3 regions of the Paenarthrobacter sp. NCHU4564 genome follow, and region 3 is predicted to be linked to each of the others. Evidence: riboswitches for the same ligand, from Rfam matches in the RefSeq annotation. Region 3 holds a riboswitch; each other region holds the start of a gene.

Region 1 (9,943 bases), on a different contig from region 3:
ACGTTCCTCACCAGTGAGTGCCTGTTCCGGAACCTGCCCGACACCCTTGTTAAGTTGTTCGAACGGCCCGGTGGTTTTTGCCACCTGGTCGCCTATCCCAAGCCGGAGGAATAAGACATGTTCAGCCTGACCGTCCGACGCCATTTCATGATCGCCCACAGCCTTCCCCGCGAAGCCTTCGGCCCGGCCCAAGGACTGCACGGGGCAACTTTTGTCGCGGAAGTCAGCTTCCGCCGTCGTGATCTTAACGATGACGCGATCGTCCTGGACATCGGCGCCGCCGGAGGCATCCTTGAGGACGTGCTGGAGGACCTGAACTACAAGAACCTGGACGAGCACCCGGCCTTCAAGGGCAAGCTCTCCACCACCGAGGCACTCGCCAAGCACATCGCCGAGGCTGTAGCGGGACAGATCACCGACACCGCCGATGGTAAAGCGCTCGTGGGCATCGACGTCGTCCTCCGCGAAAACCCCGACGCCTGGGCCGGTTACTCACTGGAGCTTCCGGCCAAGTAAGTGGACATCCGCTTCATCGTCCCCGGCAACGTCCGCCACGGCTCGGGCGGCAACAAGTACAACGCGGCACTCGCTGAGCAATTGGCGGCCTTGGGCGCCGAGGTTGAGACAGTAACCGTCGACGGCGATTGGCCCGTGGGCAGCCCGGCGGATCGGCAGCGGTTCGCGGACGCGCTCGACGGCGGTACAACGGTGATTGCCGACGGCCTGGTGGCGAGCGGGGCACCGGATGAGGTGGCGGCCGCCGTTGGTGGCGGAGCGAAGGTGTGGATCCTCTCGCATATGCCGCTGGCGGATCACCCACTGCTGGAGGGTAAGGCGCTGGCCGCGGCTGCGGGCGTGATCTGCCCGAGCAACCATGCGGCAGCGGAATTGCAAGCCAAGCACGGCCCACTCAACGTTGTGGTGGCACGGCCCGGAGCGGAAGCCGCCAACGTAGCCGCTGGTTCGGAGCCTCCTTGTATCGTGTCCGTCGCTGCACTGCTGCCGAATAAGCAGCAGACGTTGCTCGTGGAAGCGCTGAGCCAACTCAAAGACCTGGCATGGAGTGCGGCCTTCATCGGCTCGTCCGACGCAGACCCGGCGTACGCCGCAGAGGTGCGTGCCGCCGTCGAACATCACGGACTGGAACGCCGCCTCACCCTCACCGGCGAACTCGGCGGGCAGGACCTTGCGGAGCAATGGCACGCCGCTGACCTGAGCATCCTCGCTTCGAAGTCGGAGGCGTTCGGAATGGTCGTGGTCGAGTCGCTGGCTCATGGCGTACCCGTCATCGTGCGGGAGGGGACCGGGGCTGTGGAAGCGCTGGGAACCTCCGGTGCGGGACGGGCCGTGGCCGTCGAGGGCCCGAACGACCTGGCAAACGCCCTCCGTGCCTGGCTCACCGACCCTGCGACCCGGGAGTCCTGGCGCCGGGCAGTCGTCTACGCCCGAAACGGTCTCCCGGGCTGGGAGCACACGGCGGCGACAGTGCTGGCAGCCCTCGCTCGTCCGCCGAGATGACAGTTAATGGCGATCCCGCGGCGTCGGATTGCCATTAACTGCCATCTCGCGGGGGGTAGAGCGGTGCGCGGCGAAGAACTCCTTCAGCAGCGCAGCGCATTCGTCCTCACGAACGCCCGCATAGACCTCTACCCAGTGGTTGAGGCGGCGCTCGCGAAGGATATCGAAGACCGAGCCCGCCGCCCCGGCTTTCTCATCCCACGCGCCAAAAACCACGCGGGGAATACGGGCCAACACAATCGCACCGGCGCACATGGCGCACGGCTCGAGGGTCACCACCAAGGTGCAGTCCTCCAGCCGCCACCCGTCCCCGCCTTCGCCCAGCTCCAACGCGTGCCGTTGCAGCGCAGCGGCTGCCTGACGGATAGCGACGATCTCGGCGTGCGCGGTCGGGTCGCCGTGCGCTTCCCGTTCGTTGCGTCCCGAACCCAGCACGCCGCCGTCGGGCCCCAGAACGACCGCCCCGATCGGCACGTCGTCCGTTTTCAACGCCAGCCGTGCCTCATCCAGGGCAAGGCCCATCCAAGCACTGTGTTCTGCGTGATACGGCTCGGTAGGGCTCATGTCTCAATGATAGTTTTGGGGGATGCGCACACTCGTCGTGGACCACCCGCTGGTCGCTCACAAGCTCACCGTACTGCGGGATAAGAACACCCCTTCACCGGTCTTCCGGCAACTTACTGAAGAACTCGTCACCTTGCTGGCCTACGAGGCCACCCGTGAGGTCAAGACGCAGCCCGTGGAAATCGAAACACCGGTCACCAAGACCATCGGCACGGCCTTCACCAAGCCCACGCCCTTGGTGGTCCCGATCCTCCGTGCCGGCCTGGGCATGCTCGAGGGCATGACCAAGTTGGTTCCCACTGCCGAGGTTGGCTTCCTGGGCATGGCGCGCGACGAGGAAACCCTGGACATCATCACCTACGCCGAGCGCCTCCCCGAGGACCTGACCGGCCGCCAGGTCTTCGTCCTTGACCCGATGCTCGCAACCGGCGGTACCCTGCGCGAAGCCATCAAATTCCTGTTCAAGCGCGGCGCCTCCGACGTCACGTGCATTTGCCTTCTGGCCGCCCCCGAGGGCCTGTCCAAGCTCGAAGAGGAACTCGCGGACAAGAACGTGAAGATCGTGCTTGCCTCGATCGATGAGAAGCTCAACGAGAAGTCCTACATCGTCCCGGGTCTCGGCGACGCGGGCGACCGCCTCTACGGCATCGCGGGCTGACGGCGCCACCCCTACCGCTTTCCACCCTGCCCCGTTAGCCTGTGGCGCATGGACTGGAAACTTGAACTGGTGTTTGTCCCTGTGTCCGACGTCGATCGCGCGAAGGATTTCTACGTCAACAAAGTCGGTTTCAACGCCGATTTCGATGAGCGTCCCACCGACGGCATCCGCTTTGTCCAACTCACCCCGCCCGGATCGGCCTGCTCCATCGCCATCGGAGAAGGCCTCACTGACGCCCCTCCCGGCTCCGCACCGAACCTGCAAGTTGTGGTGGCCGACATCAACAAGGCACATGCGCAGCTCAAGGAAAACGGTGTGGATGTCAGCGACATCGACATCCAGGACTGGGGACACTTTGTCTATTTCGCCGATCCCGACGGCAACAGGTGGGCGGTCCAGTACTTACCCCAGCGCCCGAACGGCTGAGCCGACGCCAAGCACCGCAAGCCCGCTGTGCGGCAGGATGGACGTATGAGCCTTCCTGCCGCGCAGCCATCACATTCACAACAGAGCCTTACCGTCCGTGCCGTCCTCTTCGACATGGACGGAACACTGGTTGATTCCACGGCAATCGTGGAGCAGGTTTGGCTTGAATTCGCGGAGCGTTACCGGCTGGATTACAACGAGATTCTGCGGACGTCCCATGGCGTCCAGGCCGGCGACACCATCAGACGCTACGCACCGGAAGGGGCCGACGTCGTGGCCCTCACAGCGGAATTGGGCGAGATGGAACGCAACCGCACGGACGGCATCATTGCCCTGCCCGGCGCCGAGACCCTCCTGAAAGCCCTGCCAGACGACGCGATCGCCCTGGTGACGTCCGCCGACCGGGTACTGGCCGACATCCGCATGCAGGCTGCCGGGCTGACCATGCCCACGACGGCGGTGACCGCCGAGGCTGTCACGCGCGGCAAACCGCACCCGGAGGGATACCTCAAAGCCGCGGAGCTGCTGGGCGCGGAACCGGCCGACGTCGTGGTTTTCGAAGACGCGCCCGCAGGCATTGCCGCAGCCCGCGCAGCAGGCATGCGGACGGTCGTGGTTGGTGATGCCGGCGGGGCGCTGGAGCCCGGAATGTGGCGGATTCCCAACTACTCGGCGGTGACGGTCAAGGCCGTCAAGGACATCGACGGCGGACACCTGATCACCCTGACGCTATAGCTCTGTTCCAATCGGGGCGTCCGGCGTAGGCTGTGCCCATGTCTGCGTTGCCGGAGGCGTATGATGCAGCACTGGAGCGGGCGGTTGCGCACGCCAAGCAGTGGCTGGCATCAGTGCCCACGCGTTCAGTCCGCCCCACCATGGATGCCGACCAGGTTGCGGCCAAGCTTGGTTCCCCGCTCCCGGAGGGCCCCACCGACCCGGCAGCGGTGATCGATGAGCTGGTTGCGGTGGCGGAGCCGGGCCTGATGGCCATGCAGTCCGGCAGGTTCTTCGGCTGGGTGATCGGCGGGACCCTACCGGCAGCCCTCGCAGCCGACTGGATGGTCAGCGCATGGGACCAAAACACCGGACTGCGGTTCGCGACGCCGTCTGCTGCGGCCATTGAGGAGTCTGCGGCGGCCTGGTTGCTGGACTTGCTGCACCTTCCGGAAAACTCCGACGTCGGCTTCACCACCGGGGCGACGATGGCCAACTTCGTGGGGCTGGCAGCAGGGCGCCAGTACGTGTTGGAGCAGGCGGGGTGGGACCTCGCCACTTTGGGGCTGGCAGGAGGACCGCGCGTCACGGTGTTTGTTGGCCGGGAACGGCACGAGGTCATCGACCTGGTGGTCCGTTATCTTGGCTTGGGAAACTGCACGCCGGTGGACGTGGATGACCAGGGACGCATCATCCCTGAGGCATTGGCAGCCGCCATGGACGGGCAGCCAGGGCCGGCGATCGTGTGCTTGCAAGCGGGAAACATCCATTCAGGTGCCTTCGACCCCGTCCAGGAGGCGGTGCGCTTGGCCCACGGGAAAGGCGCCTGGGTCCACGTTGACGGTGCCTTCGGATTGTGGGCGGCAGTCAGCCCGGAGCTGGGCAAGTACTTGCCGGGGCTGGAAACCGCGGATTCCTGGGCTACCGATGCTCACAAGACCTTGAATGTCCCCTACGATTCAGGCCTGGCCATCGTGTCCCGGCCTGATGTCATGCGCCGGACTTTCGGTGTGCATGCCAGCTACCTGCCCGCCGATGACCACGGCCCCGGCGACCCGCACGAGAAAGTGCCGGAGCTTTCCCGCCGTGCCAGGGGCATTCCGGTGTGGGCTGCACTCCGCTCGTTGGGGCGGTCCGGGACGATCGCAATGGTGGAGAAGTTGGCGGCAAACGCCAGGGCCTTGGCCGAGGGGCTGGCTGCAATCCCCGGGGTCGAGATCCTGAACGACGTGGTGTTCACCCAGGTGTCGGTCAGTTTCGGCAGCGATGAACGTACCCGCCGGGTCACGCAGAGAGTCATGGCCGAAGGGGTGGTGTGGATGTCCGGTTCGGTGTGGCATGGCCGTGACATCCTGCGCATCTCCGTGAGTAACTGGTCCACGGATGCGGACGATGTCGCCGCATCCGTCGCTGCCGTCAGACGCGCTGCGGAGGCTGAAGCCTAGCTGCCGGGGCATAAACCTGCCGGGCACAGATTCAGGGGATGAAAAAGCGCCGGTCCGCACCGTTCCTTTCAGAAGGAATGGTGCGGACCGGCGCTCTGGCTCAGGCCTTGCTTAGTACCAGTTGTTGGCCAAGTGGAAGGCGAGGGCTGCGGAAGGCGAGCCGTAGCGTTCCTTGATGTAGTTCAGGCCCCACTTGATCTGGGTCTGGTAGTTGGTCTGCCAGTCGGCGCCCGCAGTGGCCATCTTGCTTGCCGGCAGTGACTGGACGATCCCATAGGCGCCACTGGAAGGGTTGGTGGCTGTGGTTCGCCAGTTCGATTCCTTCTCCCAGAGCGTGTTCAGGGCAACCATCTCGCCGGCGCCCCAACCGTAGTTTGCCAGGATGCTGGCAGCGTAGGCTTTTGCGGCGGCGGGGTCGTCGATGGCCTTGGGAGCGGCAGCGGCTGCGGCAGCTGCGGCGGCTTTCTCGGCGGCTGCGGCATCGGCGGCCTGCTTGGCGGCAGCATCAGCGGCGGCTTTCTCGGCTGCGGCCTGGGCAGCAGCGGCCTGCTCCGCAGCAGCTTTTTCAGCCGCGGCCTTGTCGGCGGCGGCCTTCTCTGCGGCAGCCAGTTCGGCAGCGGCCTTGTCTGCGGCTGCACGGTCAGCTGCGCCCTGGGCGGCAGCAGCGTCCATCGAAGCAGCGATCTCGGCAGCCTTGTTGGTGCTGACCTGGGCGTTGGCCTGGGTTTCGGCGGCCTGGCTCAGTTCCGGGAGGTTGAAGGCAGCGTTTGCGGCGGTGCCCAGGGATGCAACGCCCAGCGCGGCAGCCACGACGCCGGCTACTACGGACATGCGCTGACCGGTCTTGCCACGGCGGGCAGCGTCCTTCAGGACAGCCTGCGATTTGGTCAGCGGAGCGTTGTGATCGTCACGGTGACGCGCGGAAGGGCGCGTCTGATCGTTCAATTCAGACATGTGTGATTACCTCTCAGCGCCTGCGGAGTTAGCTGTCGGGTTCGGATGAGGTCATCCGGCCGCGCGTGCAGCAGCGGCTTCACCCCAAGGGCCGGCAATCTATGCACGGGCCCGGAGACTCTGGGTCCCCCGTCTCTGCCTTTGGGTGAGAACGGAACTCCGGGAAGTGGCAGAGCTCGGCGCATCCCGGGTGTGGGTCAGGTTGGGGCGACCCACCCTTTCGACGGTACAGGACGAATCGGCTTAAGTCACATTTGGGTAACAGAGATCACGACGGCGGTGCGTCGCCTTGCCCATTTTGTTACAGGCGTGCGGCGCTCCCCAGAGGGAGGCGGAGGGCGAACTCGGTGCGCCCGGGCCGGGATGTGACGTCCACGGTACCGCCGTGTGCGCGCACGATGGACTCCACGATGGAAAGGCCCAGTCCCGAGGTCCCTTCGGAGCCTGACCTCGCGGCGTCTGCCCTGGCAAAACGGGAGAAGATGCGCGCCTGGAAATCCCCCGGAATACCAGGCCCGTTGTCTGTCACGGTCACCACAGCGCTGCCGTCGTTGGACAGCATGACGCCGGTTTCCACCGTTGTCCCGGCATCCGTGTGCTTGCGTGCATTGGAGAGCAGGTTGGCCAGCACTTGGTGGAGCTGTGTCGCGTCCCCGCGCACGGTGACTGGTTCGTCGGGCAGCCGCAGCTTCCAGTGGTGGTCCGGCGCCATCACTTTCTCGTCGCTGACCGTTTCGATCACCAACTGGGTGAGGTCGACATCCGAGACCTTCAACGCTTGTCCTTCATCCAGCCTGGCGAGCAGGAGCAGGTCTTCGACCAAGGCTGTCATGCGTTCCGACTGGCTCTGGACGCGGGCCAGGGACTTCCGGCCGTCCTCGGTGAAGTTCTCGGTCATGCGAAGCAACTCGGTGTATCCGCGGATTGCGGTGAGCGGTGTGCGGAGCTCGTGTGAGGCGTCCGCCACGAACTGGCGCACCTTGGTTTCGCTTGCCTGCCGCGCTTCCAAGGCACTGGCGACGTTGTCGAGCATCTGGTTCAGGGCATGGCCCACGCTGCCCACTTCCGTGCCGGGGTGGGCCGCCCCCTGAGGTACCCGTACCGCCAAAGCCACCTCGCCGGCGTCGAGGGGCAGGCGGGAGACCTTGGTGGCGACGTCGGACAATTGCTCCAAGGGCCGCATGGTCCTGCGGATGATGACGGTACCGGCCAGTCCGATCAACGCCAGTCCTCCCAGCGACACGAACACCATGGTCCACACCAGCGACGCCTCCGCGCTTTGCTTGTCCGCCAGCGGCAGGCCGGTAACAATGACATCTCCGTACGCCGTTTCTACTGCCACCAAGCGGTAGTCGCCGTTGGAGAGGGAGCGGTCCACGGGGGTGCTGTCCTTGGGCAGGGAGAGCAGTACCTGTTGGTCGTCCTGGGACAAGGAGACGCGGTTTCCCTCCGCGTCGATCAGTCCCGAGCTGTTGACCGTTGAACCGTTGATCCGCGCATTCAAGGTTCCAGCGGCCTGGCCCCGCGCCTCCAAGGGGTCCGGCTTGCGGGACGGCGTGGACGGAAAGCCCGACGGCGGTCTGCCGAAGTCTGCTGCGCGGTTGGACGCTTCCTCCAACTGCTTGTCGAGCTGGCGGTTGAACACCACGTCCATGGAGGCGTAACTGACTACTCCCACGGCGCCACAGATGGCGATGAGCAAGGCCATCGCCACCAGGATCAACCGGGTGCGCAGATGCCACGTTGAAGGTCTGAGCCAGTTGGGCTTGCCACTGCTGGCGGTACCGGTAAGCGCAGCCAAAGCTCAGTCCGCTGGCTTGATGACGTATCCGGCACCACGGATGGTGTGGATCATCGGCGGGTGGTTGGCTTCGATTTTCTTGCGGAGGTAGGAAATGTAGAGCTCCACAATGTTTGCCTGTCCGCCGAAGTCGTAGTCCCAGACCCGGTCCAGGATCTGGGCCTTGCTGACCACGCGCTTGGGATTCTCCATGAGGTACCGCAGCAGTTCGAACTGGGTGGCCGTGAGCTGGACGTCCTCCCCGGCCCGGGTCACTTCACGGGTATCGACGTTCAACGTCAGGTCGCCCACTACGAGCTCCGCCGTATCCATGGCGGCAACGCCGGATCGCTGGACCAAACGGTGCAGGCGGAGCAGCACTTCTTCCATGCTGAAGGGCTTGGTGACGTAGTCGTCGCCCCCGGCAGCGAGACCGACGATGCGGTCCTCCACGGCATCCTTGGCCGTGAGGAAGAGGGCGGGAACTTCGGGGGCAAAGGCGCGGATCCTGGTGAGGACTTCCACGCCGTCAAAGCCGGGGATCATGACATCCAGCACCAGGACGTCCGGGCGGAACTCCTTGGCCAGCTTGACTGCCTGCGGTCCGTCGCCGGCTATGGCAACAGACCAGCCGGCCATTCTCAGGCCCATGCTCATGAGTTCGGCGAGGCTTGGTTCGTCGTCCACCACCAGGGCGCGGATGGGGGAGCCATCCGGGTGGGACAGCTGGGGAAGGTTGTTGGTCATGGAGTGCGGGGATGCCATGGGACAACTCTCCGTTCTGTGCGTTTGCCGCTGCTGAGCCTGCCCTGTGAGGACGCTGTGAAGTCAACAGTAGCGAGATGCCGGCCACCGCGAGGGGCATGGGGACAAAGAGCCGGGCCAGCTACCAGACCGGGGGCCGAAGATCGACACGGAACCACTTTGCAATTGGACAGCAACTGTTTCAGATCGTGAGATTCCGCCGGCCGCGGGGCCTCTGACGTCAAGTGGCGCATCTTCTCACCCTGCACCGAATTAAGTTCATTTGTGAGGCCATATTTCACGGCTTTCGCGAATGAAATGGCGTTCATTTACGAGGACCGCTGAATTGTGATTTGCGACACAATAGTCCCTCATGTCTCAAAATGTGGACGGTTCCAGGCTTTGTTACTTGCGTGTTGGCATTGTTACGTTGCACACTTCCAATGTGAACAAGAACTCAACAGCACCTGCAGCCGCAGCAATCCGGATCAGCGCACCCGCTGCTCCCGAGACCCGCTGTTGTCGAATGCAAGCCTAACTTTCCACCCCAAGAAGTTTCAGGCATTCGCCCCCTTGCCCACCGTCGGGCGCCCCTCCCCAACTCATTGCGGGGACACCAAGCATTCGAAGCCGCGATGACGGCTATTCACTATTGAGGTAAGCACTCCATGTCAGTTGCATCCGGATACGTCCACATCTCCGTCCGAAACGCCAACAAGGCCGCCGCCAACGCCGGACTCCGCCCCGGGTTCGGCAACCGTCCCGGCTATGCTCCCGCCGCACAGGGCGCCCAGCAGGCACCCGGATACGTTCCTCAGGGCTACAACCCCAACTCATACGGCCAGCTCCGGGCCGTCCCCGCTGCAGAGCCTGCTCCCATCACTGCCCCCACGCCAGTGGTGGCCCAGTCGGAGCGCCTGCGTCCTGTGGCTAATGACAACGTGGCCCGTGGCTTCGTGCTCTACATGGGCATTGACGAGGAAACAGCCGCCGCAGCCGGAACCTCCATCGCCAAGCTGGCCCAGGAAATCCGGGCCTACGCACAGTCCCTCGTCACCGGAGCCGAAAGCTATGCCGCCGTCGCTGTTGCGCCGGCCGGGGCACCCGGGTCCGCACTCGACGTCGTGCGCTCCACCTTCG
Region 2 (9,943 bases), on a different contig from region 3:
CCAGCCAGCGCAGCAGCGCTTGGGCATCGCGCGTTCCTGCCCTGGTTTCGCCTTCGAGTCCGCCAACAGCCCTGTCGAGCCGTGCCTGCATGGCGGGGGCATCCTCGGCGGCGGCCCGGACATCCGCCAGCACGTCCTGCACCCTGGCAATGAGCAGTTCTGCGCTCGCCTCGTCCGGCAGGCGCGGGATATCCAACGCCAACCACGACTCGGTGAGGCGGCCGCCGTCGTGCGTTGCGGAGGAGGAAGGCCCGACGGCGGTTGGGAGCCCCGTGCGGTGCGGTCCCCGGTGGATGTGGGTAAGGCGGTGGGTGGCGGGGTCGCGCCCGACCGTAAAGGTGGGGTGGACGAGGAGCCGGATGGAGGAGGCATCACGGGCGATTTCGGCGGTGACGGACGGAAGGAGGTAGGGGAGGTCATCGGTGACTATGGCTACCACGCTGGCGTTGGTCTCGTGCAGGATGCCCACCACGGACTGGCCGGGCTCACGCCGCTCTGCCAACGAACGGTGGTAGCGTGCCCGTTCCAGGAGGGTTTCGGGCGTGTAGTTGCGGACGTCGTCATCGGATACGTGCTCGTAGTAGTCGGTCAGGAAATCATCGGCCGGCCCGATCCCTGGTGACATGCCACTGCGCCTCCGCTGCCTCCGGCGGTCCAGGGAGGGGCCGTGTTGGTGCGGCTTGGAGAGTCCCTGCGCCTCCCTCTATCATCGCCGCGAGTTGGCATTTAATACCAATGTTTGAGCCAAACATTGTGATCTAATGCCATCTCGCGGGGGCCAGAGACGTGGTGACGGGATTCGAACCCGCGTGCGCTGCTTTGCAGGCAGCTCCCTGGCCTCTTGGGTACACCACGTGCCAACGACCCTAGGCGCGGTGGCAAGTGCCGGACAAAGTTCTTTTCCCCGGTGGTCCCGGGGCTACGGAATCTTTCCCGGGGCTACGGAGTGTGTCCTGGTTGGGCTACGTGGTGTTTCCGTGGGTGGCGGCCTGTGACGGCCGGGTCCCGGTCCCGCTCCGGGCTGCCAGACGGGCCAGCTTCCACGCGCTGGAGGCCAGCAGCAGGGTAAGGATGGCTGCGGCAACGTGCGTGTAGAGCATCAGGTGCACGGATCCTTCGGACGCGGCGCTGCTATCCGCAGGAACGTCCAGGGGCTGATTGCCACCGTGCAGATGCCCGAAGAGTCCGCCACCGGGCACGTATCCGCCAAAGGCATCCAGCCCGAAGTGCAGGAGTTGCTGCGCCACGCCGGAGAACAGCAGCAGCAACAGGGGGCCATGGACCCATCGGGTAACCAGTTGCGCTGCGAGGCAGGTGAGGGCAAGGAGGGCCAGCAGCGGGGGCAGGGCCGGGGGAGCGCCACCGGCAGCCACGTGGGCTGCCAGTCCCAGGGCAACAGCGATCACACCAGCCGCCCAGGCCCACTTGTCCTGCACAGGAGCAGTGCGCATCGCCATCCTTTCCTCCACACAGGCTATGCGGAGGAAGACGCCGATGAACAGGGCTCACGCGAGGAGCGTGTTCACCAGCCTCGCTGCAACCTTGGCCGTCCGGGAATCGATGTCGAACTCCGGGTTCAGCTCTGCCACATCCAGGTGCAGCAGCTTTCCACTGGCAGCAACTTGGCGGCATACTGCGTTGATCACCGGCAATGGCACGCCATACGCCGCCGGCGCACTCACTCCGGGAGCCACCGAGGCCGGCAGCACGTCGAGGTCGATCGTCAGATAAAGTACGTCCACGCCGGCAAGGAAATCCGCAACAAAAACCTCCACCCGTTCCGCGGAGCAGTCCTCGTCCAGCAGGTATTTCACGCCGAGCCGGTCAGCGGTGTCGAACAGCGTCCGCGTGTTGTTGGGTTCCGAAATACCGACGACGGCGTACTGCAGTTCGCGCCCGGCGGCGGCTTCCTCCCGGGACATCTGGAGGAACGGCGTACCCGAACTCGGAGTGGGCTCATCCCGCAGGTCGAAGTGGGCATCGAGGTTCAGCACGCCCAGCCGCTTGCCACTGCGCACGGCGTCAGATCCCGCAACGCCCAGGTAGCTGGCGAACGCGGTCTCGTGTCCGCCGCCCAGCACCACGGTGAGGTTTCCGCCGTCGAGCAGTGCCGAAATGGCGCGCCCGGCACGCTCCTGGCCCGCCTCCAGGGCGTCGCCTTCCACCACGACGTCGCCGGCGTCGAAGAGGTGGCGGTCCAGATGGAACGCCAGTGGACCCAGTGCCGAACGGATCGCGGCCGGCGCCGCTGAGGCACCTACCCGGCCCTTGTTGCGGCGGACGCCGGCGTCACTGCAAAAGCCAAGCACGACGGCGGGACGCAGGGCCCCTGCGGACGTTTCCGGGGTGTGGGGAGCCACAGCCTGCCACCACCGGCGGTGCTCGGCGCCGTCGCCGTCGAAACGGCCGGTCCACGGGGTGGGAGTGACGTCTACGGTGAGGGCGCTCGTTTCCATGCTTAAAGCAGACCGGACCCGGACGGCCAAAGCCAGCAGTTCCGGGTCCGGAGTGTCTGAAATGCCGGACATCCAGGCCCGGACATCACCGCGACATGGCATTTGATGACAATGCCGGAGCCCAACATTGTCATCAAATGCCATCTCGGCAGGGAGCTATTTGACCCCGAGCAGCTCCTCCACGGTGCCAATGCCAAAGAACAACAGGAAGGCGGCGGCCACGGCCCACATCAGTGGGTGGACTTCGCGGGCACGGCCCTGGAACGTGCGGATCAGGACGTAGGAGATGAATCCGGCGCCCAGGCCGTTGGCAATCGAGTACGTGAACGGCATGAGGGCGATGGTCAGGAAGGCCGGGATGCCCACGCCCCAGTCCTGCCAGTCGATCTTGCCCACCTGGGAGACCATCATGAAGCCCACCACCACCAGTGCAGGGGCGACGGCTTCGAACGGAACCAGGTTGATCAGCGGCGTGAAGAACATGGCCACCAGGAAGAGGATGCCGGTCACGATCGAGGCGAGGCCGGTGCGTGCACCTTCGCCGATGCCGGCGCCGGACTCCACGAAGATCTGGTTGGAGGACACGGACGAACCGCCACCCACGATCGCGCCGAGGGCGTCAACCTGAAGCACACGGTCGACGTTGGGGATGTTGCCCTTTTCGTCCACGGTCCCGGCCTCGTTGGCCAGGCCCACCATGGTGCCCATGGCGTCGAAGAAGATGCTCAGCAGGATCACGAACGCCAGCAGCGCCGCTGCGATGAAGCCCAAGTGCTCAAAGGCGCCGAACGGGTTGGCTTTGCCGATCAGTGAGAGATCGGGTGCGCCCCATTCGGACAGGGTAGGGGCCACCAGGGACCAGCCGCGCGGGTTCACGGTGTCGCCGTCCACACTGGGGCCGATGTGGAGCGTGAACTCGAGGATGGCGGCCAGTGCGGTGGATGCGACGATGCCGATGAGGATCGCGCCACGGACCTTGCGGACTACCAGGGCGATGGTCAGCAGCAACCCGACGGCGAACACCAGGGTGGGCCAGCCCATGAGCTTGCCTTCAACACCCAATCCAAGGGGCACGGTGGTGCCGGCGGCGTCCGGGATGCGGCGAACGAAGCCGGCGTTCACCAGGCCGATCAGTGCAATGAACAGGCCAATGCCCACCACGATCGCGGTCTTCAGCGCCTCCGGGACAGCCTTGAACACGGCGGTGCGGAATCCGGTGAGCACCAGGATCAGCATGGTCACGCCGGAGAGCACCACCAGGCCCATCATGTCCGGCCAGGTCAGTTCCGGGTGGGAGGCCACGGTGACGGCCACGAAGGCGTTGACGCCCAGGCCGGTTGCCACGGCAAACGGGTGCTTTGCCCACGCACCCATGAGGATGGTCAGGATGCCCGCGACGAATGCGGTGGTAGCTGCCACGGCAGTAAAGCCGAGTGATTCGCCGCTGGAGTCCGCTCCGGAGAGGATCAGGGGGTTCAGGACAACGATGTAGCTCATGGCGAAGAACGTCGCAAAGCCGCCGCGGATCTCGCGTGAGTACGTGGAGCCTCGTTCAGAGATCTTGAAGTAACGGTCGATGGCAGAACCTTGTTTAAGCATGAAGGTCTCCGGGGATTGGGTGAGTGTGCTCTCAAATCCTATGCCGCGGATACGGCCCGCCCGGACGATTCGCCTAGTCTGTAAGGAAGCCAACACTAGGAGAAACCGCCCCATGCGTACCATCCGCCCCCTTCTGGCCGCCGTCGTTGCTGTTGTGGCCTTCACCGCCGCAGTGCTGTTTGGTGCTGCTCCGGCGTCCGCGCACGATGTCGCCGAGTCCACCGCTCCGGCGAACGGTGCCAGCGTTGCCGAGGTTCCGGCGTCGGTCTCCATCACCTTCAACAACCGCCCCCTGGCCATCGGCTCGGGCGTAACGGTGACTTCCGGTGGCGAGAACTGGGCGGATGGCGCCGTCGAAATCATCGACAACCAAGCGGTGCAGAAGCTTCGCCCCGGCGCGCCGGCTGGCCAATACACGGTCACGTGGCGCGTGGTCAGCTCCGACTCCCACCCGATCGAGGGCACCTTTTCCTTCACGGCCGCCAGCGGAAGTACGACGGCGGCCGGCGGCTCGGCGGTGGCGTCACCGTCGGCGTCCGCACCGGCAGCGTCGGTCCCTTCGGCAGGCACGTCAGCACCTGGTACCAGCGGCAACGAGGCTGCCCCGGCGGCGGAGTCCCAGCCGTTTCCCTGGAGCATCGTCGGGCTGGCTGTTGTTGCGGTTGGCCTCGTGATCTTCCTGGCCGTTACGGCGCGTCGGAAGTTGGCGGCCACCGACGGCGCCGATGCCGAAAAATCCGCGGAATAACGGGGTTTTCTACTTAGCGTCGAAGGTCTCGGATCGGTTACTGCGACACGCCAAAACCAAACTTCTCGTTACTCAAATGTGACTTTGGTGTGATCATCGCGTACGGTAGTACCTGTGCCCGATCCATGTACGGGGCACTTCCGGCCTGATTGCCTAGCTCTGCCGCAGGCCGGAATCCGTTCGCAGACATACCTACGGCAGAGACGGGGAACCCATTTTGGTCAGCTTTTGAAGCTGACCTTGGGGTGAAGTCACGAAGCTTCCGCTGCATGGCGGGAGACAGTGGCCGGGTGACTCCCATCCGAATCCGACAGCTAACCTCGCAGGCATCGGGAGAGGCTTTTTCATGTCTTCACGCATTCTTCGCGGCCGTCGTAAGGCGGACAGCGTACGTCCCAATCCGTTCATCTCAATCTCCAAGGCTGTTGCCAGCAACGCATCGGGCGCAGGCCGCCAGGCTGCTGTTATCGCCGCCGCGTCGGGCCTGGTCCTGACCGGTTCCATCGCCGCCCACGCCGCGGAAACCCCGGCACAGGCACCGGTGGAGCGCGACTCCAGCCCCGCCACGGTGGCGCAGACGGTTTCCGAGGCTCCCAACAAGGTTGTCACCGCCGCTGCAACGGCTACCGTCAACTTCGAGCGTCCGGCAGTTGCTTCCGTAGCAGCACCGGTCATCGAAAAGCCGGCACCGGCTCCTGCGCCGGCACCCAAGAAGGCTGCAGCCACCACCGCTGCCGCCCCGGCCAAGGCCACGGCTACCGCCACTGCAACCGCTCCGGCTCCTGCCGCTCCTGCTGCCGCTGCTCCGGCCGCCGGTGGCGTCAACGCCGCCATGGTTGCCTCGGCCTACGCGCAGATCGGCATCTTCCAGGACTGCACCGCCATGGTTGAAAAGGCCCTCGGCTCTGCAGGTATCCGGGTTGGCGATCTCGCTCCCATGCAGTTCCTGAACTACGGCAAGGTAGTCAGCGACCCGCAGCCGGGCGACATGATCGTCCAGTCCGGCCACGTTGCCATCTACATCGGCAACGGCCAGGCCATCAGCGGTGGCATCAACGGCAACCAGACGGGTATCCATCCCATTAGCTGGCTGACCGCTACGGGTCCCCTGACCTACGTACGCGCAGGCGCCTAAGCCTCACGCTTCACCAAAAGCCGGCATCTCCGGGACTCAACGTCCCGAGGGTGCCGGCTTTTGTTGTCTGGTTGGAAGGCGTTTCAGGCGAGGGCAACGCCCGGTGAGGCCGGAAGGGCCACCCTCGCCGAGATGGCCTGGCCCACGGCTTTGGCCTGCCGAAGTACTTCCTTGGGGGTAGGGGTCACGAGTTCGCCCACGCCCACCAGGTGCATGCCTACCGCCCGCATGGCAGCCACGAGGTTCTGGCCGATGCTGATTCCAAGGTCCGCGAGCATCCTGCGCAACTGGCTCTGGGCGCAGCGCGTGACCACGATGTGGTCGGCCAGCAGGATGCCGTCCGGGGTATGGACCGCCCATTTCCGGGTTTCGACCGGGGATAGGCCGGTGCGGGTGCTGCCAAGGTCCGCCACTTGGCCATAGGCCGGCTGTGGCTCGCTGCCCAGGAAATCGAGGCGCACGGCGCGGGTAGTGCTGCGGACATCCAAGTGATGGCTCGCTGCGTAGTTGCGCAAGTGCCGGAGGATTTCGTTGCGTTCCTGCATGGCAGCGGGGTCGGAAACGTCGCAGCGGGGCAGCATGCCGGTATGAAGGGACGCCGTTGCCGGGGAAGGTGTTCCCATGAGGCTGTCCACCACGATCGAGCCAACGCCATGACGGCTCAGTTCGCTGGCCACAGCCAACCCGGAAAGCCCGGCGCCGATGACCACGGTGGTGGTCCGTTCCGTGCCGGAATCAGGCGTGAGGTGCACTGCTTGGTTCCTCCTTGACTGTGTGCCCGCGGGCATCGCATGGGTTGCGTCCGGGTCCCCAAGCGGTCGCAAGTAAATGGCCGGTATGTGTGCTGGAACACGCTTGCCGGCCATTCGGTGACTCGAACATTACCCAACTTTTTGTGTCGTGGATAGCCTCCGCCACAGCGTGTTTTTTGTGGTCATTTTGGCCATCAAGGAGCCTGGCTGCGGGCACTGGCTGGACCCCGAAACCGAGCCCGGACCGTTATGCACATAGCCCAACGTCGCCTTGATTCGGCCATGCCAACCGAGAATAGTTGGGATTGGAAGGGGAATCCCAAGGGCTTCCCCGGCCCCGGCCGCAGGCAAGCTTGTCACGAGGTCCATCGATTGCTGGAACCTCTGGCAGAATGGCCGGAACATCAAGCAGCAGGTGGAGAGGCAGGCCCCCAATGGACCAGCACGGCAGACACGTTGACCACACCCGGGACGGTGAGGACCCGGTGGCAGCACCCGGAGGAATCGTCGTCGGCGTGGATGGTTCGGAGCACGGTCAGTGCGCCTTGGTCTGGGCCGCCCGGGAAGCTGAACGCCGGCAGCGCCCGCTCCACATCGTCACCGCCTATTCGGTGCCGATCTTTGCTGCTTCGGGCTTGGACGGCGGATACGCCACAGTGGACGACTCCGTGATCCGGGAGGGTGCCGAGGCGATCGTCAAACAGGCCATGGACAAGGTTTCCGGCTACTCCATCGATGTCGACGCTTCCGTTGAGAACGGAGACGCGGCCGGTGTCCTGCTGGACCTGTCCGCGGAGGCGGAGCTGCTGGTCTTCGGAAGCCGCGGGCGTGGCGGGTTCGTCGGGCGCCTCCTGGGCTCCGTGAGCAGCGCGCTGCCTGCCCATGCCAAATGCCCTACCGTTACTGTGCCGCTCTACTGCGCGGACCGCTTGGGCGAGAACACCGAGGACAAACACATCAAGGCCGAACACGCCAAGGCCGGTCCGCGGACGGTGGAGAATGTGGTCGTCGTGGGCGTGGATGGTTCGGAGCAGGCGCGGGTCGCGGTTTTGGAAGCCGCTGAACAAGCAGAGCGGATGGGCGCCAGCCTCCGCGTCATTTGCGCAGTTCCGCAGTACAGCGGATCGCTGGCCTGGGTGCCTGCGCCGCTTGATCGCGATGCCCTCTTCGCGGACATCAAGGTGCAACTGGACGCTGGGGTAGCGTGGCTGCGGAGCCACTTCCCCCGGCTGACCGTGGAGACGGACCTCCGGGACGGCGCACCCGTTGACGTCCTGGTGGAGGCCAGCCGCAGTGTTGAGCTGGTGGTCCTGGGCACCCGCGGACGGGGTGGATTTGCCGGCATGCTTCTGGGCTCCACTTCGGACGGCGTCCTGCACCATGCCAAGGGGCCCGTGCTGGTGGTTCCGGACAGGGAAGATCCCAGGCTCGCCGACCGCGCCAAGTTCGGTCCCATGCTTGGCACAGCCTAAAGCAGCGCCGCCCTTCACATGAGCAGCCAGGAACGGAACCGGCAACCAGGAACTGGTGGACGCACGTACGTTGTGCCGCTGGACCGGATCCGGGCTGGGATGCTCGCAGAAGTCGGAGGCAAGGCGGCAAACCTGGGGGAGTTGCTTGCCGCCGGGTTCCCCGTGCCTTCAGGGTTTTGCCTGACGACAGCCGCGTACAGGCATTCCCTCGCGTCCACCGGCCTGGAGGATGTTCTTGAGGCCTTGGATGCTGCGGCTAAGTCCATGTCCGGCCAGCAGTCCATGTCCGGCCAGCGGGCCACAGCCGAACTGAACTCCTTGGCGGCCCGCGCGCGATCGCTGATACGGGAGGCGGGAATCCCTCCTGATGTGGTCGCCGAACTGCGAAGTTCCTATCTGGCCCTGGGCGGAGACGCTCCTGTCGCGGTCCGTTCCTCGGCCACCGCGGAAGATTTGCCGTTCGCGAGCTTCGCCGGCCAGCAGGACACGTTCCTGAACGTCGTGGGGGTGGACAACGTCGTTGATGCAGTGAGCAGATGCTGGGCTTCGCTGTGGACCGACCGGGCCGTGAGCTACAGGACCACCAACGGAATCAGCCACTCAACGGTGACCCTCGCGGTGGTGGTGCAGCAAATGATCGACTCCGCGGCCGCCGGGGTGATGTTCACTGCCAACCCGGTGACAGGCCGCCGGCGGGAGGCAGTCATCGACGCAAGCCCCGGGCTCGGCGAGGCCGTGGTGTCGGGAGCGGTCAATCCGGACCAGTACATCGTCGATGTCCAAACCCGGAGCATCCTCAAACGGACCCTCGGTGATCGTCGGGTGGAAATCCGATCGGTACCCGGCGGCGGCACGGAACGGATCGAGGCCGCTCTGCCGGACAACCCTCCCCAACAGTGCCTCAGTGACTCCCGGATCCAGGAGCTGGCGCTGCTGGGGCAAAGGGTGGAGGAGCACTACTCTGCCCCGCAGGACACGGAATGGGCCATCGACAAAACCGGCACCTTGTGGCTGACGCAGGCAAGGCCCATCACCACGCTGTATCCACTGTTCACCAGGAAGCCAGGCACCCCTGGAGAGCACGCTTTCCTGAACTTCAGCCTCGCACAGGGACTGACCCGTCCCCTGACACCCATGGGACTGGCCGGGATACGGCTGATCGCTTCCTGCGTTGCCCGGACTGCCGGTTTCGACGTTCCCCATCCGCGTTCCGGTCCTTCGCCGTACTACGAGGCCGGGCAGAGGATCTTCTTCGATCTCACGTCCGTTGTGCGCAGCCGGGTGGGCCGGTCCATCGTGCCGCGCGTCTTCGACATCATGGAGGCCCGCTCCGCGGCGCTGATCCGGGGGCTTACGGAAGATCCACGGTTCTCCATAACCAACAAAACCCCGCTGAAGCTCCTCCGGCATGTGGCTCCGGTGGTTGCCAGGTACAGGGTGCCGGAGACCGCGCTTCGCGGCCTTTTCCGTCCGGATGCCGCCATGGATCGCGTGGGCAAGCTCAGCAGGCACCTCAGGGACTCACTGGAACTTTCCGGCGCTGCCACGAGCCGTGAGCGCCTGGGCCATGCGGAGCAGATCCTCGGCCGGCAGATTTTTGCCACCGTGCCGCAAATCCTTCCGCTGCCGGCCCTCGGCTTCGGCATGCTGCTGATGGTCAGGAAGTTGCTCGGTCCGGACGTGTCCTACAACGAGCTCCAAACCGTGATCCGGGGGCTACCCAACAATGTCACCACGGAGATGGACCTGGAGCTTTGGAGCTTGGCCGCGGAAATCCGGGA
Region 3 (9,943 bases):
AGCTGCGGCCAGCCCGCGTCGTAACGGAGATCCGGCCCCGCGACACCCAGCGTCAGGTGCGCCGCCGTAAGAGCCCGTTGCGCCAGGTTGCCGACTTCGCCGCAGCCAGTGGCGTCGGGCAGAAAGCCGGTGTAGCGCTTGCCGCCACCGGCCTTGCCCTGACTGTCGGTCTGCCGGCCACCAGCCCGGTGATGGCCACCTCCGAGTCGGGCCAGACCGAGGCCGCGCTGACAGTCGCGGGCGGCAGCCAGCCCGAGGTTTCCGCGGAAGCGTCGGCCAAGATCGATTTCAGCCGCGCAGCCGTTGCTACTGCGGCGGATCCTGACGGAAAGCTCAAGCAGCTCCTGAGTGCACAGTCGGCCGAGAGCATCCAGCGTGCCTCATCCGTCGGCAGCCTGGGCAGCCCGCTGGACACGCTCAGCACGGCTTCTCCGTTCGGCTACCGCATCAGCCCGCTCACGGGCGGCGCCGGCGACTTCCACCGCGGGCAGGACTTTGTGGCCCAGTGCGGCACCGCTGTCCATGCGGCAGCAGCCGGCAAGGTCACGTTCGCCGGATGGCACGAGTACGGTGGAGGCAACCGCGTGGTGGTAGACCACGGCAACGGCCTCGAGACCACGTACAACCACTTGTCGTCGTTCAGCGTCAAGGTCGGCCAGACCGTCAGCCGCGGAGACACTGTTGCCCTGAGCGGAACCACCGGCGCCTCCACCGGCTGCCACCTCCACTTCGAGGTCCAGGTCAACGGCGAAGTCGTTGACCCCATGGGTTGGCTCTAAGCCACAGCCGATGGTCGTCTCTCGCATTTGTGACACGCCCCGTGATCTGAATGTGACATTGAAGCACTTCTGTTGTACCGTCTAAATCGCATCGGCTTCCAGGGAGCCGATGCACTTGGGTGGATTGCCTAGCTCTGCCACCATCCAGGGTCCGTTCGCAAAATTCGTCTGGCAGGGGCGGGGGAACCACTTCCGGCCTTTTTTGAAGGCCTAGGGGTTAAGTCGCAAAGCTTCCTTGAAGCGGAGCGGCCGGATGACTCCCATCCGAATCCGACAGCTCACCTCGCAGGCATTGGGAGAGGCTACCTTCGTGTCTTCACGCACTACCCCTGCGCGCCACCGCGCCGAAACGGTTCGCACGAACCCTTTGAACAACCTTTCCAAGGCTGTTTCCACCAATGCAGGCACCGTAGGACGCCAGGCCGCCGTTCTGGCCGCAGCTTCAGGACTTGTCCTCAGCGTTGGAATGCCCGCCCAGGCAGCTGACACCGACGTCTCCAAGTCGGAATCGTCAAGCACCCAGCAGCTCGTGACCACCGCAGTGGTTACCGCCGAGCCCACCGCCACGGTTTCCTTCGAAAGCCCCGTCGTGGCCACCAAGGAAGCCCCCAAGGTCCAGCGCGCTTCCCAGACCACCCGCACGCAGGCCGGCAACGGTGGTTCCACCAGCGGTGCTGCAGTGACGGCCCAGTCTTCCAAGGCCAAGGACTCCGCTTCCAGCGCAGCCGCTTCGGGCCTCGCCGCCATTGCTTACACCGGCATTGGCCACCCCTACGTCTGGGGCGGCACCAGCCCCAACGGTTGGGACTGCTCAGGTTTCACCCAGTGGGTCTACGCCCAGGCCGGCATCAGCATCCCCCGCGTCAACGCATGGACCGCCATGAAGCCCACCAGCACGCCGGCTCCCGGTGACCTGGTGATGCAGAACGGTGGAGCCCACGTGGGCATCTACGTTGGCAACGGCATGATGATCAGCGCCCTCAACCCCAGCCAGGGCACGCTGCTCCACTCGGTGGCTTCCACCGGCAGCTCCTCGTTCTACACCCTCGGCTAGCACATCCCGTTCGGGGCAAGCCAGCATGCCCCCCAAGTGCTGGCCTGCCGAACCGGACGCGTCCCCAACCGCGTCCGGATACGACAAAAGAGAGTAACCATGACGAGTGCAAACAAGAATGCACGGCACCGCGCTGAGGCCCCCAAGACCAGCTCCATCGCCGTCATCGCCAAGGCCGTCAGCGGCAATGCAGGCGGCGTTGGCCGCCAGGCAGCCGTTATCGCCGCTGCATCAGGCCTGGTCCTGACCAGTGGTGTTGCTGCCAACGCGGCCGACACCAACATCCAGCGCGAGTCCACCGCCACCACGGCACTCGACGTGCAGGCCGTTGCCCAGGTAACCATTGCAGCCGATTCCACCGTGGCCATCTCCTACGAGCGCCCCGTCGTCACGACGGTTGAAGCTCCGGCTCCCGTGGTGGAGAAGGCTCCCGCAAAGGCTGAAACCAAAGCCGCTTCCGGTGCCACCACGCAGTCCGGTGCGGCCAATGTTTCGGTCAGCACTGCGGCCCCTGCCACCAAGGCTCCCGCCGCCTCCAGCGGCCTGGGTGCCGCGATCGCCGCGGCAGCCTACGCACAGTTGGGTGTCACGCAGGACTGCACCATGCTGGTGACCAACTCCCTTGCGGCGGTGGGAATCAACTTCCACGACTGGCCGGCCGGCTACCTTTCGTTGGGACGCACGGTGAGCGCAGCTGAAGCGCAGCCGGGAGACCTGATCTACTACGCCAACGGCGGCTACGGCGGAATGGCACACATTGCCGTTTACGTCGGCAACGGCATGGCAGTGCACGGCGGATGGAACGGATCCACCACCGCACTGTTCAGTGCAAATGTCGGCTCAGGCCCCGTTTTCATCCGGGTCAACGGCTGATCGATCATCCCAAGGGAACCCCGCAGGCACAGCGCCTGCGGGGTTTCCTCGTTTTAACGCCGCCACGTTTGCCCGGGAACAGGTGTCCCGCACGTGAACATTGACCGACACCACAGGGGAATCAACAGAATAATTCGTTGATATGGCATATAAGTGCTTACCCTTGTCTTGTCGATCCACAGCCCGTACATGCAGAGGGCAGCCGGCCCTCGTGCCCCTGACGGGTGCGGCCGTGAAGAGGTACGTGCATGCGCACACTCGTTCTGAATGCTGGATATGAACCGCTGGCGGTAGTGACTTTCCGCCGGGCGCTGGTCCTTGTGCTGGCCGGAAAAGCAAGCGTAGTGGCCGAAGGCGACGAGCCTGTCGTCGGGCCGCAGGAAATCCTGGGTCGCCCCACCGTGATTCTCCTTAACCGCTACATCCGTCCCCGCTACAACAGGATCACAGCTGTGAGCCGCCGCGGAGTACTCCGCCGTGACGGACACCGTTGCGCTTACTGCGGCAAAACAGCACACACCATAGACCACGTCCACCCCAAGTCCAGGGGCGGCGCGGATTCCTGGGAAAACCTGGTTGCGGCGTGCTTGAAATGCAACAACGCCAAGAGCGACCACACACTCGCCGAGATGGGATGGAAACTCCGTTTCACGCCCGGCGTTCCCACAGGAACTACGTGGCAGATCAAGGAACTCGAGAAACCTGCACCGGACTGGGATCCGTTCTTGTTGCCGGAGTCGGCTGCCTGATCGATTTCCGCCGGGCTCCCGCCAGTGGCGGTAGTCTGGCCGGATGGAGTTCAATGCCGTGATCCTGGCGGGTGGCAGGGCCACCCGCCTCGGTGGCGTGCCCAAGCAGGGATTGACGTACGACGGCGCCACCCTCCTTTCGCTGGCACTGCGGGCTGCCGCTGGTGCGGGCTCGGTAGTAGTGGTTGGGCCGCCGGGCCCCGACCTTCCTCCAGGGGTGCTGAGGGCGCGCGAGGAACCCGCGTATGCAGGACCGGCCGCTGCGATAGCTGCGGGTTTGGCGGCGTTGGAGTCGGGGGGTGGGTCCGCTCCGTGGACGTTGGTGCTGGCATGCGACATGCCGCATGCCGCCAGGGGCGTGGGAACACTGCTCGACCAGGTCGCCCGGGCTTCCGGAAAGCAGGGTGCAATGGCAGTGTCGGCGGACGGGCGGCAACAACCCCTCCTGGGCATTTACAGGACGGACGCCTTGGCGGTGGAGATTGCCTCCGCCGCGGATAGCGGCACGTTAACGAACGCCTCGGTATTCCGGCTGCTTGCTAGGCTGAACCTGCTGGCAGTGCCCGTCCCTGTTGGTTCCACCGACGACGTGGACACCTGGGAGGACGCGGCTGCCCTGGGCGTGGACACAGGCCCGGACCGTGACAAGAAACTGGAGGCGGACATGAAGAGCCAGGACGAGACGCTTGAGGAATGGTGCCGTGCGCTGTTGCAGGCTTTTGAACTTGAGGGTGTAGAGGTGGACGTCAACGAGGTCCTTGCGGTGGCAGGCGTCGCGGCCCATTCCGTGGTCCGGCCGGCCGCCCCGCTGGCTACCTTCATTGCCGGATACGCTGCCGGCATGGCCCGGGGTATCGGGCAGGCCGATGATGACGCCGCGATGGCCGCTGCCCTGAACCTCGCGCGCCAGGTGGCCAAGCAGTATGCGGACCCTGAAGCCGCCAAGGAAACCAGCGGCGGCACGGGGACCGAGGCGGAGTGACCGAGGCCCCGGACCAGGGCCACCACGCAGCACACACCTGGCACGAGGCCCGCGAGCGGGCCTTCGATGGCGCTGTTCCCATACCTGCCGGCCCCGTGCTTCTTTCCGCGGCCCTGGGGCGGACCCTGGCCGAGGACGCCGTGGCCGTACAGGATATGCCGCACTACGCGTCCTCAGCCATGGACGGTTGGGCCGTCAACGGAAGCGGTCCATGGATCCTGAATGAGCCCGGCCAGCGGCTGGCCCCGCACCAGGCAAGTCCCATTGTCACCGGAGGCCTTATTCCTCCCGGAGCCAAGGCGGTGCTCCGCAGTGAAAACGGCGTCATCACCGCCGATGAGGACGGCCTTCCGATCCTCACCGTCGGGGGAGGGGCCAAGCCCGGGGAGCCGCGCAACGGGCAGCACATCCGGAAAGCGGCGGAAGAGGCCGCGGAAGGTGATGTGCTGATTAAGGCAGGCACCATCCTGAACCCTGCGCATCTTGCCCTCGCGGCCCTCGCGGGCCTGGATGAGCTGGTGGTCCTCGGCAAACCCCTGGTGCGGTTCCTGCTCACGGGCTCGGAAGTCGTATCGGCCGGAGTTCCCGGACCAGGCGAGGTCCGGGACACCTTCGGACCCCAACTGGGCGCCGTGGTGGGCCTGCTGGGCGGAATTCCGGGGGAGCAGGTCCGGGTGGGCGACAGCTATGAAGAGTGGCTGGCCGCGCTGCGGGAAGTTGAGCCAGGTACCGCCGCCGAAGTCACAGCAGAGGTGGGCGGAGCGCCGGAGCCGCCTGCCGACGTCGTAATTACCACTGGCGGGACCGGACGTTCCGGAACGGACCATTTCCGGCGCGCGGTGGCGGAGCTGGGTGGACACCTGCTCATCGATGGCATCGCCATGCGCCCGGGACACCCTGCCGTCCTTGCCGAACTGCCGGACGGACGGTTTATTCTGGGCCTTCCGGGCAACCCCTTGGCGGCCATGATGGCGTTGTTCACCATCGGCGGGCCCTTGCTTGCGGCCTTGGGCCATGGGCAGCTTGCTGACATCGGTGAGGTTCCGTGCGGAGCCATGGTCGACGCCGACCCCGGCCGGACGCGGCTGATGCCCTTCAAGCTGGTGTACGGCCTTGCATCGCCAGCGCAGCACGCAGGCCCCGGAATGATGCGCGGCCTTGCTGCTGCCGATGGCGTGATGGTGGTGCCGCCGCACGGAGTGCAGATGGGTGAGCTGGTTCCGGCATTTCCGCTGCCGTGGGGAAAGCCGCTGCCTGTGCCCAAACCGCCCGGTGACAAGCCCCGCAAGACCCCCGTCCGGCAGCAGAGGAAGGCTGCCTCCGGCCCCGTCGACTGGAGTGCCCTGGACGATTGAGTCGTCCAGCGGACGCGGGTGGTCACAGGGCCCGAAGCCTTGACATGATGGACGTATGAACAGGCATGCCCCAGAACAGGACATCAACGAGGATGACCTGCAGATCCATCCACCCAAGCGCGCCGCGGCTGGTCTCAAAGCCGTTTCCGTGGCACTCGAACGGGGTTACTCCCAGGCCGGGGTCGCCCGGACTGTCCGTTCCATGCTCAGGGTGAACCAGCGCGACGGTTTCGATTGCCCCGGTTGCGCCTGGCCCGAATCCATCACAGGGCGCCGCAGCCCCGCCGAGTTCTGTGAAAACGGTGCCAAGGCGATCGCGGAGGAAAGCACCACGCGAACGGTGGGAGCGGACTTCTGGGCAGCACACTCCCTCGCGGAGCTGGAAGACAAAACCGAATACTGGCTGGGCAGCCAGGGCAGGATCTCGGAGCCGGTGGTCATCAGACCCGGGGAAACGCATTACTCACCCATCACCTGGACTGAGGCGTTCGCCCTGATCGGGGAGCACATCAATGCCACCACTCCTGATCGTTGCGTCTTCTACACCTCGGGCCGGACAGCCAATGAGACAGCGTTCATGTACCAGTTGTTCGCACGCAGCCTGGGCACCAACAACCTCCCGGACTGTTCCAACATGTGCCACGAATCGTCGGGCAGCGCGCTGAACCCCACCATCGGCATCGGCAAGGGGACCGTTTCGCTCGAAGACATCCACCACGCCGAACTCGTGTTCGTGGTGGGCCAGAACCCGGGCACCAACCACCCGCGCATGTTGTCGGCACTGCGGGACTGCAAGAACAACGGCGGCAAGGTGGTGGCGGTGAATCCGCTTCCGGAGGCAGGCCTGCTGAACTTCAAGGATCCGCAATCCCTCAACGGCGTGATCGGCGGGGGTACCACCATCGCCGACGAATTCCTCCAGATCAAGGTAGGCGGCGACCTCGCCCTGTTCCAGGCGCTGGGCCACCTGCTCCTGGAGGAAGAGAAGCGCAACCCGGGAACCGTCGTCGACAAATCCTTCATCGGCAAGCAGACGGAGGGCTTCGAAGCGTACGCGCGGGCACGTTCGGTGCTCGACTGGGACGAAACTGAACGGGCCACCGGGCTTTCCCGCGATGAAATCACCAGGATTGCGGGCATGCTGGCACGGTCCAAGGCGACCATCATCTGCTGGGCGCTGGGACTGACCCAGCAGCCGCATTCAGTGGATACGTTGAAGGAGATCATCAATCTCCTGCTGCTGCAGGGCAACTTCGGCAAGCGCGGCGCCGGTGCGTGTCCTGTCCGCGGGCACTCCAACGTCCAGGGCGACCGCACCATGGGGATCTGGGAGAAGCCCAAGGAATCGTTCCTCGCCGCACTGGATGCCGAGTTCGGGTTCCGGATGCCCCGGGACCATGGCTACGACTCCGTGGAAACCCAGCACGCCTTGGAAAAGGGCGAGGTTGATGTGTTCGTATCCATGGGTGGAAACTTTGCCGCGGCGGGTTCGGACACCCATGCCCTTGAGGCCGGACTCAAGAGGGCAGGCCTCACGGTCCACATTTCCACCAAGCCGAACCGGGCCCACGTGGTCCACGGCAGGACGTCCCTGATCCTGCCAACCCTGGGCCGCACGGACACTGACGACAAACACCCCACCGGCCGCCAGTTCCTCTCCGTGGAGGACTCGATGTCCGTCATCCACAAGACGCAGGGCCGCCTCGATCCGGTGTCCGAACACCTGCTGAGCGAGCCTGTAATCGTGGCGCGGATGGCCCAGGCGACCCTTGGCGATGACCACACTGTCGACTGGCGGGCCATGGCCGAGGACTACGACGTCATCCGCGACCACATCTCCCGTGTCATCCCCGGCTTCGAGGACTTCAACACCCGGGTCCGCGGCAGGAACGGGTTCGTGCTGCCCAACCCGCCGCGCGACACCCGCACGTTTGCCACGGACATCGGCAAGGCGAGGTTCTCGGTCAGCCCACTCGAGTACCTTGAGGCCCCCAAGGGTCACTTGATCCTGCAGACGGTCCGCAGCCACGACCAATACAACACCACGTTCTACGGTTTGGATGACCGGTACCGCGGCGTTTCCGATGCCCGCCGCGTGGTCCTGGTCCATGAGGACGACCTGGTGGAGCTGGGTTTCAAGGACAGGGACCTGGTGGACGTCATTTCCACGTTCGCGGGTACGGAACGCCGGGCCAACAGGTTCCGCCTGGTGGCCTATCCCACGGCCAGGGGGTGCGCTGCTGCATACTTCCCGGAGGCGAATGCATTGGTGCACCGCGAGCTGGTGGCCCGCGAATCGAACACGCCCGGTTACAAGGCCATGACGGTCCGGTTCATTCCGCATGAGGAGGCTGGAGCCTGACGTGGGACGCGTGACCCAGCGCCGCAAGGTGCACAAGTTCGTCCTGGACGGCTCGCCGCAGGCGCTGGAGCATCCTGTCCGCTTCAAGGAAGACGTCCTGGCGGTGGAGGAGCCCTTGGAGATCCGGCTGGGGGATATGTCATTTTCGGTGACCATGAGGACACCGGGTGACGACTTCGACCTCGTGGCAGGGTTCCTGGTGTCGGAAGGGGTGGTGTGGGAGCCGGGCCAGCTGGTTTCCGAACGCTTCTGTTCCGGTGAGGACGAAAACGGGGTGCAGACCTTCAACGTGGTCGATGCCCAGCTCAGGCCCGATGTGGTACGCCCCGAAACGGGCCGGAATGTCTATACCTCGAGCTCGTGCGGTATCTGCGGCACGGATTCAATCGAGGCAGTGCGTAAATCATCCAGGCACTCGCCGATGGAGGACGGCGTCACCGTTCCGGTCCGTGCACTGGCCGCCCTTCCGGACAGGCTGCGGGAGGCCCAGGCCGTTTTCGACAAAACCGGCGGCGTGCATGCTGCCGGCCTCTTCAGGATCCACGACGACGGCACGTCCGAGCTGCTCTGCCTTCGGGAAGACGTGGGAAGGCACAATGCGGTGGACAAGGTGGTGGGCTGGGCCCTGCGTGCCGGCATGCTTCCGCTGAAGGGTACCGTCCTCCAGGTGTCCGGGCGTGCTTCCTTTGAGCTGGTGCAGAAAGCAGCCATGGCGGGGATTCCTGTCCTGGCCGCCGTCAGCGCACCTTCCAGCCTTGCCGCCGAACTGGCTGAAGAGTCCGGGGTAACCCTGGTGGGCTTCAGCCGCGGGCAGAGCCTCAACGTCTACGCCGGAAGGGACCGGATCCTCGGTGATCCGGCCTGATGGGGGCTGGAAGAGCTCACTGTCACTTGGCTATCGGGCTGGAACGACGTAGATTTTATCCATCGAATGGAAACGCGAAACCCTGCCCAGCCACGCCCGCAAAGCCTAAGGGGAACTAATTGCACGACAACCGCCGGATCACTGAACAGCGTCTTGACCGGTTTGTGCGGGACCGCATCCTTCCTGCTGTCTACGGCAGGTCAGTCCCCCTTGAATTGAGCAGCTGGGAAGCCCCGGGGGAGCCCGTTCCGGCTTCGGAAGCCATGCGCCAGCTCTTCACCCCGCAGGAACACGGCGCTGCGTGGGGCAAGGCCTGGAGCACCAAGTGGCTCCGCCTGCAGGGCGAGGTCCCGGAAGGCTGGGGTTCGCGGGAAGGCACCGCGGTGGAGATCGTGGTCGATCTCGGCTTCAACAGCGATGTCCCCGGGTTCCAATGCGAAGGAACCGCGTGGCGGGCTGACGGCAACATCATCAAGGCCATCTCTCCCCGCAACTACCATGTGCCCCTCAAACTCCTCGGCGGCGGACTCTCCGTGGACTTCTATGTGGAGGCTGCGGCCAACCCGGATGTCGCGCAAGGCTGGTCCTTCGTGCCCACACCCCTGGGGGACAAGGCAACCTCGGGTGATGAGCCGCGGTACCGCCTTGGCCGGATCGCCATCGCCGAACTCAATGAGACCGTCTGGGAACTGAACCAGGACATCTGGACCTTGAGCGGCCTCATGCACGAACTCCCCATGGAGCTTCCCCGGCGCCACGACATCCTTCGCGCCCTGGAACGGATGATGGACATCATGGACCCGGACGATGTCGCCGGGACTGCCGCCGCCGGCCGTGAGGCCCTGGCCGGTGTCCTCAGCCAGCCCGCATACGCCTCTGCTCACCAGCTGGTGGCCACCGGCCATGCGCACATCGACTCTGCCT

The links. Region 3 has a riboswitch for cyclic di-AMP ahead of ACSVIE_RS11635 (C40 family peptidase). Riboswitches for the same ligand answer to the same signal wherever they lie in the genome.
Region 1: linked by a shared signal. The riboswitch ahead of ACSVIE_RS17450 (hypothetical protein) and the one ahead of ACSVIE_RS11635 (C40 family peptidase) in region 3 are both predicted to bind cyclic di-AMP.
Region 2: linked by a shared signal. The riboswitch ahead of ACSVIE_RS05670 (NlpC/P60 family protein) and the one ahead of ACSVIE_RS11635 (C40 family peptidase) in region 3 are both predicted to bind cyclic di-AMP.

The regions. Positions count from the first base shown of each region.
Region 1 is NZ_JBQLIS010000020.1:55,276-65,218, forward strand. It holds gene ACSVIE_RS17410 (zinc-dependent alcohol dehydrogenase) at 1-114, shown strand, start outside; gene ACSVIE_RS17415 (6-pyruvoyl trahydropterin synthase family protein) at 118-516, shown strand; gene ACSVIE_RS17420 (glycosyltransferase family 4 protein) at 517-1,518, shown strand; gene tadA (tRNA adenosine(34) deaminase TadA) at 1,522-2,082, opposite strand; gene upp (uracil phosphoribosyltransferase) at 2,105-2,740, shown strand; gene ACSVIE_RS17435 (glyoxalase superfamily protein) at 2,789-3,166, shown strand; gene ACSVIE_RS17440 (HAD-IA family hydrolase) at 3,212-3,901, shown strand; gene ACSVIE_RS17445 (pyridoxal phosphate-dependent decarboxylase family protein) at 3,940-5,325, shown strand; gene ACSVIE_RS17450 (hypothetical protein) at 5,437-6,279, opposite strand; cyclic di-AMP (ydaO/yuaA leader) riboswitch at 6,285-6,446, opposite strand; gene ACSVIE_RS17455 (HAMP domain-containing sensor histidine kinase) at 6,581-8,080, opposite strand; gene ACSVIE_RS17460 (response regulator transcription factor) at 8,084-8,824, opposite strand; gene ACSVIE_RS17465 (winged helix-turn-helix domain-containing protein) at 9,472-9,943, shown strand, end outside.
Region 2 is NZ_JBQLIS010000004.1:39,810-49,752, forward strand. It holds gene ACSVIE_RS05640 (NAD-glutamate dehydrogenase) at 1-625, opposite strand, end outside; tRNA gene ACSVIE_RS05645 (tRNA-Cys) at 785-855, opposite strand; gene ACSVIE_RS05650 (hypothetical protein) at 963-1,451, opposite strand; gene hutG (formimidoylglutamase) at 1,506-2,456, opposite strand; gene ACSVIE_RS05660 (NCS2 family permease) at 2,613-4,055, opposite strand; gene ACSVIE_RS05665 (copper resistance CopC family protein) at 4,168-4,803, shown strand; cyclic di-AMP (ydaO/yuaA leader) riboswitch at 4,961-5,146, shown strand; gene ACSVIE_RS05670 (NlpC/P60 family protein) at 5,150-5,938, shown strand; gene ACSVIE_RS05675 (FAD-dependent monooxygenase) at 6,022-6,690, opposite strand; gene ACSVIE_RS05680 (universal stress protein) at 7,125-8,162, shown strand; gene ACSVIE_RS05685 (PEP/pyruvate-binding domain-containing protein) at 8,181-9,943, shown strand, end outside.
Region 3 is NZ_JBQLIS010000009.1:132,212-142,154, reverse strand. It holds gene ACSVIE_RS11640 (M23 family metallopeptidase) at 1-779, shown strand, start outside; cyclic di-AMP (ydaO/yuaA leader) riboswitch at 926-1,085, shown strand; gene ACSVIE_RS11635 (C40 family peptidase) at 1,090-1,833, shown strand; gene ACSVIE_RS11630 (NlpC/P60 family protein) at 1,933-2,706, shown strand; gene ACSVIE_RS11625 (HNH endonuclease) at 2,955-3,455, shown strand; gene ACSVIE_RS11620 (NTP transferase domain-containing protein) at 3,499-4,437, shown strand; gene ACSVIE_RS11615 (molybdopterin molybdotransferase MoeA) at 4,434-5,792, shown strand; gene ACSVIE_RS11610 (FdhF/YdeP family oxidoreductase) at 5,848-8,154, shown strand; gene fdhD (formate dehydrogenase accessory sulfurtransferase FdhD) at 8,156-9,019, shown strand; gene ACSVIE_RS11600 (alpha-mannosidase) at 9,139-9,943, shown strand, end outside.